Regions from separate parts of the Vreelandella sp. F11 genome, predicted to be linked through region 2. Evidence: predicted binding sites of a transcription regulator. Region 2 holds the regulator's gene; the other holds the start of a gene.

Region 1 (6,592 bases), 1.1 Mb from region 2:
TGGCGGCCGTGTTTGGCGCCAATAATGCCAACCCCTGGAATCTCGGTTTCTGGAGCTCGCTGGTAACGCTAGCAACCATGGTCATTGTCGGTAAAGGTGTGCAGGAGGGGATTGAGAAAAACGTCCGTTGGATGATGCCAGGGCTGGTGATCATGCTGGTGGTGCTGATTCTGTTTGGCGCATTCTCCGGTGGTTTTGGCGACGCCTTTGCGTTTCTGTTCTCGTTTAACACGGGCAGCCTATCCAGCGAGGGGATGCTGGCCGCGTTGGGACATGCGTTTTTTACGCTTTCGCTGGCTGCTGGCGCGATCATGACGTACGGCAGCTACTTGCCCAAAGACGCTTCCATTGCCCGTACGACGCTCGGGGTTGCCTTGGCGGACACGGTGGTTGCGCTCATGGCGGGGCTGGCTATTTTCCCGGTTATTTTTGCTAATGGCATGGATCCAGGGGAAGGCCCTGGGCTTATCTTTATGAGTCTGCCCATTGCGTTTCAAGCGATGCCGCTGGGCACGCTGTTTGGCATTCTTTTCTTTATCATGCTCTCTATGGCTGCGCTCACCTCGTCGATATCCATGGTCGAAGCGACCATTTCATGGCTATGCGATAACAAAGGCTTCTCGCGGCGTTCGGCGGCGTGGAGCACAGGCATTGTGCTGTGGTTGATCAGCACTGCGGCGATGCTCTCGTTTAATGTGGGCGCCGACTGGACGTTGGCGGGTAAGACGTTCTTTGACTGGCTGGACTACCTGACGTCGCGCTGGCTGATGCCGCTGGGTGGTCTGGGCACGGTCGTGATGGCGGGCTTTGTGCTCAACATCAATATCATGCGCGATGAGCTTGGCCTTAACCTGCGCCTTTATGCGCTATGGCTGCTGATGGCTCGCTATGTCAGCCCGCTCGGTATTCTGGTGATTTTTGCCAACGTGCTAGGGCTTTATAGCGTGACGTTTTCAGTGCACTGGCCTTGGCTCTTGGCGATTCTGGTCGCCATGGTGGTGCTGGGCGAAACGTTAAGCCCGCGGCTGCGCCAAGCGCTGAAAACAGCGTAATACGCTACGGCACTTGCCCCGATAACAAACGCTGCTGCTGAGCTTTGACCTCATCGCTGCGCAGCGGCGTTTGGCAGGTTGCAAACACCTCTGTTAAGAACCGCTTGCGTGAGCCTTTGTAGGTGCCGCTCAGTAGCGTCGCCTGGGTAAGTGCATTAATCAGCGCTTTACGTGACTCGCCCGTAAGTTGCGCGTAGTCCTGTAGCGCGGCTGGCCAATCAACGTCGATCGCCTGTGGTTTATCAGGCAGGCTATTCAGCAGGCGAGCCAATAGCAGCACCAGGTTGGGGTGGGGGTGTTGGTTGCGCATAATAAGCTCGCCAACCCCCTGGGCCACTAGGCGTCGGGTGTGTTCATCGCTGTTTGTTAGCGTTTCCATCAAGTGCTTAACCAGTGCGGGGCCACGGGCCTGTAAATAAGCTTCTTGAATAATGCGTGCGGCAATCCAGGCGTTCCATACGGCGTATAGCGGCCCGGTTAATAGGGGTAAAAAACCGCGCAGCGTGAGTCGCCCCAATAGTCGACGCAGTAGTAAACGCAGTAGAAAGCTACTTAAGCTGATTTTTAAGCGATATAGCAGTGCTCTAAGTGTTAGCTTCCAGCCATGCAGGTAGGCGTGGGGGTCTACGCCATAAATAAGACTACCAGGGCTGGGGTACTCCAGCGCCGACCGAGAAACGCCGTGAACGGTCAACTGAATATCGGGTTCAAGAGTATCTGTTTGACCGTAGCGTAGTCCCGCCAAACGGGTAATGCTCGCCACGCCGCGCAGCGCATTCCAGTATAAAAAGCCGATTTCCAGAGCGGTAATCAAGCCTGCAACGGCCAGATAGCCGCCCCAGTAGGGGAGTTGCTCCCTAAGGCTCATGGCTTCCCAGTGGTTAGTGGCAAACTCACGCATCCACCATTCGGCGCTGCCAATCAGCGTGCCGGAAATCAAACCAGCGAGCGCTGCCCAGGCAATGATCCAGCGCCGTGCCCGCTTCAAGGCCTGAGGGTCGGGGGAGTCAAGTGCCGGGTGGCGGGATAAATAGCCCTGTACATAGCGGCTAGCCCAGCGCTGCGCTAGGTCGGGGGATGGGGCGTACTCTTTATCTGGCCGAGTGAGAGACATGAAAAAAAGCGCTTCCTGCGTTGGCGTCCGTTAAATCCGATAAACGCTAGGGTAACGGTTACGTACGCGAACTACACGCATCGATAGCGCCTGGGTGAGTGCCTACTTTCATAAGTTCATCCCAGCGCGTGGTATAGCGGTCTGAGCGATGGGCGCAGCGTAACTGCCAGGCGGCTGGCGCATTTGTCATGCCAAAGCTGATTGTGCCCTGCCCCAAGCGCTGGTTGATTTGATCAATGGTTGCCATCAGCACCGGGTGGCGATCACGGGCAGGTTGATGCAGTAACGACATTTGGTACTGTTCGGCATCTACTAAATCCAGCAGCATCACACCGGCCTTCATAAATTGGTAGCGGGGGCGATGAATCAGCTCAAGACCTTGGCGGACAGCATCAAGGATCACCCGGGTGTCGTCGCTGGGTGAGGGCAGGGCGATCAGCTTCTGCGGGAAGTATTGCAACTGATCGCGACGATGGCGGTTAGTGTTGAGAAATACCATCACCGCACGGGCTAAACTGCGCTGCTCGCGAAGTTTTTCAGCGCTGCGCTGGGCGTGACGGCGCAGCGCGTTACGCACCTCTGCAAACACACCGGTTGGTTGGCCGAAAGAGCGGGAGGTCATAATGCGCTCTCGGGGCTTGTCTAGCGCGTTCATCGCCAAACAGGGTACGCCGCGTAACTCAAGCGCCGTACGCGCTAGTACCACCGAGAAGCGTTTGCGGAGCTGTTTTTCATTGCTTTCACGCAAGTCCCAGGCGGTGTTAACGCCGCCAATGGCCAAACGCTCGGCAAGCCTGTGGCCGACGCCCCATACGCTGCCTACCGGTGTACGTCTGAGCAACGCCTCCGTGGTGTGATCCTGCCCATTAAGTAAGCAAACGCCTTGGTAGAGAGGGTCTTTTTTGGCAAGATGATTGGCCAGTTTGGCGAGCGTATGGGTGGGTGCCAGCCCAATGCACACCGGCAAGCCCAAGTGGCGGCGTATACGCTGGCGCAGGTGTCGCCCCAGTGCCTCACACTGCTTGCGGGTAAAGCCTTCTAAATAGACGAACATCTCATCTATCGAGTAGGGGGCCACCTCCGGGCAGGCATCGCGTAGTAGTTGAGTCAGCCGCCTAGACATATCGCCGTAGAGCTCGTAGTTGGATGAAAGCAGGTGAATCTCTCCGCGCTGGCGTAGCCCTTCAAGCTTAAAGGCTGGCGTGCCCATGGGAATATCCAGCGCTTTCAACTCCGCTGAACGGGCGATCACGCAGCCGTCGTTGTTTGACATCACCCCAACAGGCCTGCCTTCCAGTGCGGGCTGAAAAACCCGCTCGCAGCTTACGTAGAAGTTGTTGGCATCGATTAGACCGATCATCGCCACCCCTCATCTCAAATAGGCCAGTTAGCGCAAAGAAGCGTGTCAACGTACATATTCGTGCACAACGGCACGCACTACGCCCCAAAGCTGGCAGTCGCTGCTTTCAAGGGGCAGCGGGGGGTAGTTTGGGTGACTCGAACAGAGGTGCGGTGTGCCCCGGTAAAGCGCGTAGCGTTTAACCAACGCCTCGCCCTCCAGCATAGCGACCAAAATATGCCCCAGGCGCGGCTCAATACTGCGGTCAACAATCAGCAGGTCGCCTTCAAAAATACCCCAGCCTTCCATGCTGTCGCCGGTGGCGGTGACATAAAACGTCGCAGTGGGGTTTTTAACCAGGCGTGTATTGAGATCCAGCGTGCAGGGCTCGTAATCCTGAGCAGGCGAAGGAAAGCCGCTAAAACCAGCGCGGCCCATAAAGGTTAAATAAGGCAGCGGCTGAGAGCTTAACGGCAAGGCTGGCGTAAAGTGAGTTGACTGGCCCGGCATCGTCGGCATCCTGATTCTTAAGATATTGTATAAATATACAGTATTTTGGGAGGCGAAGGAAAATGCAAAGTAAGCAAGGGGCTTTAACGAAGCCTCCGAACAACTCGCTTGGTAACTCACTTTTATTAGCTTAATGATATGCTTAAGGTATCTTACAAGGAGATCATGGCATGCATTCCTTCGGTGATTCCCGGTGCCTTATCATCGGGCTTTCGACTCTTTTGCTTTCGGGCATGGTGAATGCGTCGCCCGAGCAACTTGAGGCGGATCTTCGTGAACGCATGATCGGCGAGGGCGATAGGCTCACTTTTAGCCGTATTTATGAAGACAGTGAACAGCAACGCTATATTGCCGAGGATGTAGCCATTACTCACGCCAACGGCGATGTGATTACCCTCGAGCGCTATAGCGTCGAGGGAGCTTATGAGCACCCCGACCAAGTAGTGATGGAGAGCATAGCCTTGATAGAAGCCGGGCAAGCCGCTCCACTATTCAGTATCGCAACGTTAGTGTTGCCCCAGCCATCCCGGGCGGTGTTCTCTTCTGAAGATTTTGATCAGGCGGTGGAGAGTGTCTCTTTCAACGCCGTGACGGCTAGCGATATCACGCTACGGATAGAAGACGGTGCGGCAGAGAGTGCTTTAACAGAGATTAGTCATACTCCTCTGGAAGGTTATATTCACATTGATGACGTCACTCTGGAAGGGTTGAGTCGCAGCACTTTAGAGCTTTTGGACATAAAGGGGATCAGTGCAGAATTCAAGGATCTAGAGAGAGACATCACCTCTGAGCTCGCGCTAACGAATCTTCGCATTGAACAACTGGTCGGGCTAGACAACCCAGGGACAGAGAGTATCGAGCACGCTGAGCTGAACGGCTTTAGCCTGACGGGCGACAACTGGCAAGTACTGCTTGAGCGGCTCTGGGTTAACGGCAGCAGCTATACCGGCGATGCGGGCTTTGAGGGGGCTTATTTCGATGTGGCCGAACTGATTCACCTTGTGCCCTCTGCCGAGCGCGAAGCGATTCAGAGTCTGAACAATGTACTCACAGGCGGCACTGGGCAGCTACGGGCAGAAGGGCGCAGCCACTCCCACTGGGAAGAGGCGGATGAGGGCAACCGGCTGATATCAGACGGATCCTTGACGTTAAGCGGTGCTGCCGGGCTTGAGTTCACCATGAACCTTCCTGTCACGCTACCGAAAGGGGCGACTATCGAGCAGGCAACACGCAACCCCGAACTGTTAGAGTCGGCAACATTGCATGGCGGCAACGTAGTTATTGCTTACTCCGATGAAGGAATGTTGCCGCGCTTAACCGCTGAAATAGCTGCCCAGCAGCGCATTACCGAAGAGCGGGTGATCTCCCAGGCCGTGGCCCAAGCCCAGCAGTTTGGCCAACTGCTAGGCCCGCAAGTCACCAAATTAATGACCGGTATGGTTGATATCATGGCGGGATATTCCCAACAGCTAACCGTCAACTTGGCGCTACCCAACCCGTTTACCCTTGATCAACTGATTATGAATCCTATGGGCAGTGCTGAGCAGCTGAGATTTACTTTCCAATTAGAGTAGCTCTTCTGTCAGCCTGGTTGTCCACTTGGTCAGTATTTAATGGCCAGGGCAACATGAAGCACACTCATGTACGACCTGACGCGGATGCGATGAAAGTCGCGTCAGGCTGCGTTATGATAGCGCCCTCGCTTCTCCCATGATGATCCTTTCTCGTTACGAGGTTCCCGCCGATGTTCAGCCGTGATATGACAATTGCCGGATTCGATGATGTGCTGTTTGATGCCATGCAGAAAGAGGTGGCGCGCCAGGAAGCCCATATCGAACTGATCGCTTCCGAAAACTACGCCAGCCCCCGCGTACTTGAAGCTCAGGGCAGCCAACTGACCAACAAATACGCCGAAGGTTATCCTGGTAAGCGCTACTACGGAGGTTGTGAATTCGTTGATATCGCTGAGAACCTGGCCATCGATTACGCCAAAGAACTATTCGGCGCTACCTACGTAAACGTTCAGCCCCACTCGGGTTCGCAAGCTAACAGCGCGGTGTTCCAGGCGCTCGTTAAGCCCGGCGATACGATTTTAGGTATGAGCCTGGATGCAGGTGGCCACCTAACCCACGGTGCCAAACCTAATTTCTCGGGCAAGCACTACAATGCCATTCAGTATGGCTTGAATGAGCAAGAGCTGATCGATTACGAGCAAGTGGCCCAGCTTGCCCGTGAGCACAAACCCAAAATGATCATCGCCGGCTTCTCAGCCTATTCACAAATCGTTGATTGGGCCAAGTTCCGCGAAATCGCCGATGAAGTGGGTGCTTACTTACTAGTCGATATGGCTCACGTCTCAGGTCTGGTTGCTGCGGGCGTTTACCCCAGCCCCTTGCCCCATGCCCACGTGGTCACCTCCACTACGCATAAAACTCTGCGCGGCCCCCGCAGCGGCGTGATTCTCTCAGCGGAAAACGACGCAGATATTGAGAAAAAGCTGCAGTCAGCGGTTTTCCCCGGTGGTCAGGGCGGCCCCTTGATGCACGTCATTGCCGCTAAGGCAATCTGCTTTAAAGA
Region 2 (6,592 bases):
TTAGAAATCATTTCACCCAGCGAGGCGTTTTTACCACCGACACGTTCGACGTCCGCCATGCCCAGCTGATCGAACCAAAGAATGTACTCTTCCACGTAACCCCCTCGCGCATAGATATCGGCATGACCACTGGTATGGGCACTAATGCCGTGGATCATGGATAATTGATTGGGACACCCTAGCACCGCGCCAATATATTCGCCATTGGTCTAATAGCGAAGGGAGTGGAGGATTTTTACAACAGCAGGGCTTTTTGGGCTGTTTATGTAGTCAGGCGTATCCACCACAGAGATACCGCCAGTGATGGCACGTTGTGCTGGCATACGGCTCGGCTCACAATAGCCGGATCACTCACCAGTGGATTTAGTTATGAAACGTACGGCTTTTTTTATTTCAGATGGCACCGGCATCACGGCAGAAAGTTTAGGACGTAGCTTACTGGCCCAGTTCAGCGACGTTGAGATCGATATGCAGACCAAGCCGTATATCGATACGCTGGAAAAAGCGCAGGCGTTAGCATCAATTATTGAGTCGACAGCCAACCGCGACGGTCACCGCCCGATCATTATCGACACCATTGTGGATCAGCAAATACGCGACGTTATTCGTAAGGCGTCCGGCTTTAAAGTTGATATTTTTTCAACCTTTCTGGAGCCCTTAGAGCAAGAGCTAGAGACCCACTCCTCCTACAGCGTTGGGCGCACTCACTCGATTGGCAGCGATGATGTCTACATGGATCGTATCCACTCGGTGCATTTCGCACTGGATAATGATGACGGTGCGCGCACCCACCAATACGATAAAGCGGATATCATTCTGGTCGGCGTCTCGCGCTGCGGCAAAACTCCCACCTCGCTCTATCTGGCGCTCCAATTTGGGATTCGGGCGGCCAACTATCCGCTGACGGAAGACGATTTAGACGAAGACGGCATGCTCAAACTACCTAAGGCACTCGCGCCCTATCGCAACAAACTGTTTGGCTTGACCATTGATGCACGCCGTTTATCGGCAATTCGCAACGAACGACGCCCCAATAGTCGCTATAGTTCGATGGATCAGTGCCTACAGGAAGTGCAGCAGGCTGAATCGCTCTACCGCACCATGCACATTCCCTATATAGATGCGACACGCTTCTCGGTGGAGGAAATTTCAACGCGGATGATTGCTGAGACGGGCTTAGCGAGGCGTTTCTCGCCCCGCTAAGTCAAAACTACACAAGTGAAAAACTGCGCAAGCCCCCAGTGAATTACATCCCTTTGGGGGCAAAAATTCCCGGCGCGTTGCGCCAGTAGCCTTTGTAATCCATACCAAAGCCAAACACGTAGCGGTCAGCGACTTCAAGGCTGCAATAATCAGCTTTCAAACCGGGCACGGCTTTGCGATTGTGCTGTTTATCCACCAATACAGCGGTGGTGACGCTGGCGGCCTGGGCCTCTTCGCAGTATGCCAAAATAGCCGCCAGCGTCGCTCCCTCATCCAGGATATCGTCAACAATGACGACGTGACGACCCGCCATGGGCACTTCGGGTGAAACGCGCCAAAACAGCTCACCACCGCGCAGCTCGTTACGATAGCGAGTGGCATGCAGATAATCCACTTCCAACGGAAAGCCCAAGCGGGTAAGCAGGTGCCCGGTGGTAATCAATCCACCATTCATTACACAGTAAAAAACCGGCAGCTTATCGCCTAAATCCCGTGTAATTTCTTCCGCCATACGATCCAGTGCCCGCTCTACCTCTTGCTGAGAAATGAGGCAGTCGGCGTTATCCATCAACTCGCGCATTGAGTCCAGCGACTCTAATGCTTCTTTGTCCAACTTTGACATCTACCAACTCCACGCGGGTTAAAACTTCATTTATTAAAGCTAGGGATTTATTCTGCGCTGGGCTTACTCTGCTTTCGCGCTGGGCTTAGGATTATCCGCTAGCGCTTCCAACTGAGCGTGAGTCCGACGCCAACGGCCCAGTGCGCTAAGCGCGTCCAAGTCTGGCCGAGCACGGCTATAGCGCAGTTTGGCGGGGCGCTTGGTGTTGACTCCCTGGCAGGCAGCCATAACATCAAGCGCAGCGGCTCGGTCGTTACATACCAACAGCATATCGCAACCGGCGGCCAGCGCTGCCTGGGCACGCGCCTTAGGGTCACCCGCTTCGTGCGCGCCTGCCATGCTCAGGTCATCAGAAAAAACGCAGCCTTTGAAGCCTAGCGACTCCCGAAGCATGCCCAACCAGATGGGTGAAAATCCCGCGGGGCGCGTGTCGAAGGCGCTATAAATAACGTGCGCAGGCATGACGCCATCCAGCTGTGAGGCCAACTGGGTGAAGGGAACAAGATCATGCTGTTTAATCACGTCTAACGGGCGGTCATCTACCGGCAAGGCAACATGGGAGTCCGCCGCAACGCCGCCATGGCCAGGGAAATGCTTACCCACAGCGGCCATACCGGCATCGTGAAGCCCTTGAATAAACGCGCTGCCCAACTGGGCAACGTGGTGGGGATCGCTACTAAAACTACGATCACCAATAACGCTGGATAGTCCGCTTTCAACATCTAATACAGGGGCGAAGCTCAGATCCAATCCGCAGGCGGCCATCTCCATCCCCAACAGCCAGCCCGCATCTTTGGCCAATGCCCGCCCCTCCTCCGGGGCAGCGCGATAGCACTCGCCAATACGCGCCATGGCGGGCAGACGTGTTAACCCCTCTTTAATGCGCTGAACGCGTCCGCCCTCTTGATCCACGGCGATCAGTAAATCAGCACGCACGCGGCGAATATCACTGCAGAGCTGGCGAACCTGATAGCCATTCTCGACATTGCGGGCAAACAGAATAATTCCCCCGACCGTCGGTTCTAGCAGCAAGCGTTTCTCTGCAGCCGTCAATTTTGGGCCTTCAAGGTCAAGCATGACCGGGCCTAACGGTTGAGTCATCGTGATTGATCCATTAAAAGGGGCGATGATTCTAGACGATCGTCTAGCGGTGTCAAAATCTGGCTAATCGAAAGACTGACGACCACCGTGCAGCCAAACAGCGGTACCTGGTAAGGCTAATGAATAAATGTAGAGCAAATCACTATTGCGTAAACGAATACAGCCATGAGAGGCAGCCACTCCCATGGGCTCGTCGGGGGGCGTACCGTGAAGGTAAATATAGCGCCGCTGCGAGTCCACCTGTCCACCACGATTCACGCCCTTTTCCAAACCACACAGCCAAAGAATACGGGTCAGAATCCAGTCACGCTCGGGGTGTGCCTCGGCCAGCGCAGTTGAAAAGGTTTCACCTGTCCAGCGGCGGCCTCGGAACACCGCATTTTCGGGCATATCTTCACCGATGGCAGCGCGCACATAGTGCCAGCCATGGGGCGTTTTGCCACTGCCGTTGTGCTCCCCGTTCCCGGCGGCACCGGATGAGATGGCACACTCATGGAGCACTTTAGGCCCTCGCCAACAGCGCAGCTGCTGTTGACTCGTATCAATCTCCAGCCAGATATTCTCAGTCGGGGGTAGCTCAGCTAGCGTAGGCGTTCGCATGTTTTCCTTCTTCAGGTTTAGCTGCTTCAAGGGCCGTGGGTAACGGTGCATTCATGGCAGCCACCACTACCGGGAGCAACCGCCTGACCAAATCACGCACAGAGACCTGTTCGTGATAATCCTTCTCTGCGATATCGCGTAGCGCATCGAGGCCAGACAGGGTAAAGATTACCGTGCCGAGCATAAAGTGTAGTCGCCAGAAACGCTCCGCGTCAGGCAGGTCTGGCGTTGCTTTTCTTACCAGCTCGGTGAAGCGGGTGAACACATCGCCATACTCTTGCTGTATATATCGTCTGAGATGCCCCTGGGCCTGGCTGTAGGCTAGGCCGAGCAGGCGCATGAACACTTTTAAGCTATTGCGCTCGGCAGGTACCGCAAGAACGGTTGTGGCCATCGTCTCAAGCAGTGTTTCAAGTGGAATCACACGCCCGGCGTGTTGGCCTTCAAGCTCATCCAGAGCGGTATGAAAACGCTGATTAAACGGATCCAGATAGCGGGCAAAAACAGCCTGGATCAGGGCTTTTTTGGAACCAAAATGGTAATTAACCGCGGCTAGGTTGACACGCGCTTTGCTGGTGATGTTGCGCAGTGAAGTCTCGGCAAAACCCCGCTCTGCAAACAGCACCTCGGCGGTATCGAGTATACGGGTCACCGTATCAGATTGAGCCATGTCGCTCTCCAGGGAAACAGGTGTTTAAAACATAGCAAAATACTATGCCATAACCTTGGTGGGCTCAACGCTTGATTTATTGATAAAATGTGGCGCGTTAAATAAGCAGAAGCTTAGTTTCAAACGATTAGAAAAATTGTATGGACTTCGGCATTAGGTAGTGACAAGGCATATACTGGACAGAGGAACATACTGTATACTTAACCACTTATTGATTAAGTCGCCATTTAACTTGTTACTGTCTATTCATATTTATGGAGTCTGGTATGTCGCGTCCGCTAACCGCTCGCCAACAGCATGTGTTTGATTTTATCGTTAAAACGATGGGCGAATTTGGCTACCCTCCTACCCGTGCTGAAATTGCCAAAGCACTGGGCTTCCGCTCTCCCAATGCGGCTGAAGAGCATCTGCGTGCGCTGGAACGCAAAGGCGTTATTCGCATTATCCGTAACACCTCTCGTGGCATTCGTCTGCCCAACCAGGAACCTCAAGAGATCCTCGATAGCGCCGCCACTGCGTTACCTGCTACCAGCGTTGAACCGCTGCCCACTGGTCTGCCAGTCATCGGTGAGGTTGCCGCTGGCAGTCCCATTTTGGCAGCTGAACATATTGATCGTTACTGCCCGCTGCCGGCTGAGTACTTCACACCCAAAGCCGACTACCTGCTGCGCGTGCGCGGCCTTTCCATGAAGGATATTGGCATCTTGGAGGGTGATTTATTGGCGGTTCATCGCACTGACCGCGTGCGCGATGGCCAGATCGTGGTGGCTCGCCTGGAAGATGAAGTAACGGTCAAACGCTTCAAACGCCAAGGGCACCAAGTAACGCTGTTTGCAGAAAACCCTGACTTTGCGCCTATTGAAATCGACCTGCGCTCCCAATCCCTCGATATCGAAGGCGTTGGAGTCGGCGTGATTCGTGGCGGCAACGGTCAGGCACTCGGTTAGTCACTCGGCTACTGCAAGTCGATATAGCGGTGGTCATTGAAGGTAGCCACCCAGTTTGGGTGATAGACCAACAGAATGCTTAACAGCATGCCGCTAATAAATGCCTCTGAAGGCATTAGCAGCGGCAAAAAGCGCGCGTACTCCTGAGCGAGATAGATCGCCTCAGGGTCAGTCCCTGCGACGATAATCAGCAGCACCGCTGCCAGCCCTCCCCCTAGCGTCGCCAGCGCCGCACCAAAAAAACCGCAGGCAAACAGAAACACCATCAAGTTATCCGGCAGGCGGCGATCTACTAACCGCCATACCGTGCCAATCACAGCCGCCGGAACGATTCCCGTCACCAGCACATTCGCCCCCAGCAACAGCCACTCATTGCGGCCAATCACCACCATAGCGACATTGATCAGCACGTTGCTGATCAGCGCTAGCGGCGCTTTAAAAACGAGTGTCATCAAAACTGTGAAGACCAGGTGCAGCGTTAGCCAATCAACCGCCTGGGCACGAAGCTGCCACATCAGCATCACCGCCAGCGTAGCCCCTAACCAGCGATGTTGAAGCGCTGTATCCTCGATTAATACCTGCCAAGGCCGCCGCCATAGTGCACACGCCATCACGCCTAGCGAAAGTAGCCAGGTGAGCAGCAGCGCCCAAGGCGCTAATACACTTTGCGCAAATGACATGGCGGCCTCTCAAGTTGATGAGCGTTAGCTAAACACCACGGTCTTGTTGCCGTGCACCAGCACGCGATCTTCCAAGTGCCAGCGCAAACCGCGAGCGAGCACGGCTTTTTCGACATCACGTCCAAAGCGTACTAGATCCGTAGGTGTGTGGCAGTGGCTAACGCGATGGATATCCTGTTCGATGATAGGGCCTGCGTCGAGTTCCTCGGTCACATAGTGGCAGGTAGCGCCTATCAGCTTAACGCCACGCTGGTAGGCCTGGTGGTAGGGCTTAGCCCCGGCAAAAGAGGGCAGAAAGCTGTGGTGAATATTGATCACTCGCCCCGCATAGCGCGCACACAGCTCGGGGGGCAGTATTTGCATATAGCGTGCCAGCACCACGCAGTCAGCGCGAGCGCTGTCGATTTCGGCTTGAACCTTGGCAAACGACGCTTGCTTATCGTCAGGGTCGACCGGTACATGGTGGTAAGGAATGCCGTACCACTCGCTCAGCGAACGCATATCGTCATGGTTGGAGATAACCCCAACAATATCGCAATCCAGCTCACCCGCCTGCCAGCGGTAAAGTAGATCTACCAGGCAGTGTGACTCCCGTGACACCATCAGTACCACCCGGCGACGCTGCTGGGTATCCACTAGTGACCACTGCATATTGAATTCGCTAGCCACCGGCTCAAACGCCGCGCGCAGTGCTTCCACCGACATACCCACCGAATCCGCCAGGATTTCATAGCGCATAAAAAAGCAGCCGGTTTCTAAATCTGAGTGC

What was found. Region 2 encodes LexA, which represses DNA repair genes until DNA is damaged. Its sites were predicted from a motif close to TACTGTNTANNTANACAGTA; they were not measured.
Region 1: a site for LexA is predicted at 4,039-4,058, ahead of ACFIOZ_RS06820 (LexA family protein). Genes of this name have one in related genera too.

What each region holds. Positions count from the first base shown of each region.
Region 1 covers NZ_CP170448.1:1,500,278-1,506,869, forward strand. The annotation lists gene ACFIOZ_RS06805 (sodium-dependent transporter) at 1-1,052, shown strand, start outside; gene ACFIOZ_RS06810 (LBF_2804 family protein) at 1,057-2,166, opposite strand; gene ACFIOZ_RS06815 (Y-family DNA polymerase) at 2,225-3,526, opposite strand; gene ACFIOZ_RS06820 (LexA family protein) at 3,572-4,015, opposite strand; gene ACFIOZ_RS06825 (hypothetical protein) at 4,186-5,589, shown strand; gene glyA (serine hydroxymethyltransferase) at 5,760-6,592, shown strand, end outside.
Region 2 covers NZ_CP170448.1:2,603,520-2,610,111, forward strand. The annotation lists gene ppsA (phosphoenolpyruvate synthase) at 1-95, opposite strand, end outside; gene ACFIOZ_RS11855 (pyruvate, water dikinase regulatory protein) at 370-1,203, shown strand; gene ACFIOZ_RS11860 (hypoxanthine-guanine phosphoribosyltransferase) at 1,247-1,825, opposite strand; gene nagZ (beta-N-acetylhexosaminidase) at 1,889-2,926, opposite strand; gene ACFIOZ_RS11870 (L,D-transpeptidase family protein) at 2,990-3,526, opposite strand; gene ACFIOZ_RS11875 (TetR/AcrR family transcriptional regulator) at 3,504-4,196, opposite strand; gene lexA (transcriptional repressor LexA) at 4,463-5,143, shown strand; gene ACFIOZ_RS11885 (energy-coupling factor ABC transporter permease) at 5,152-5,823, opposite strand; gene purU (formyltetrahydrofolate deformylase) at 5,848-6,592, opposite strand, start outside.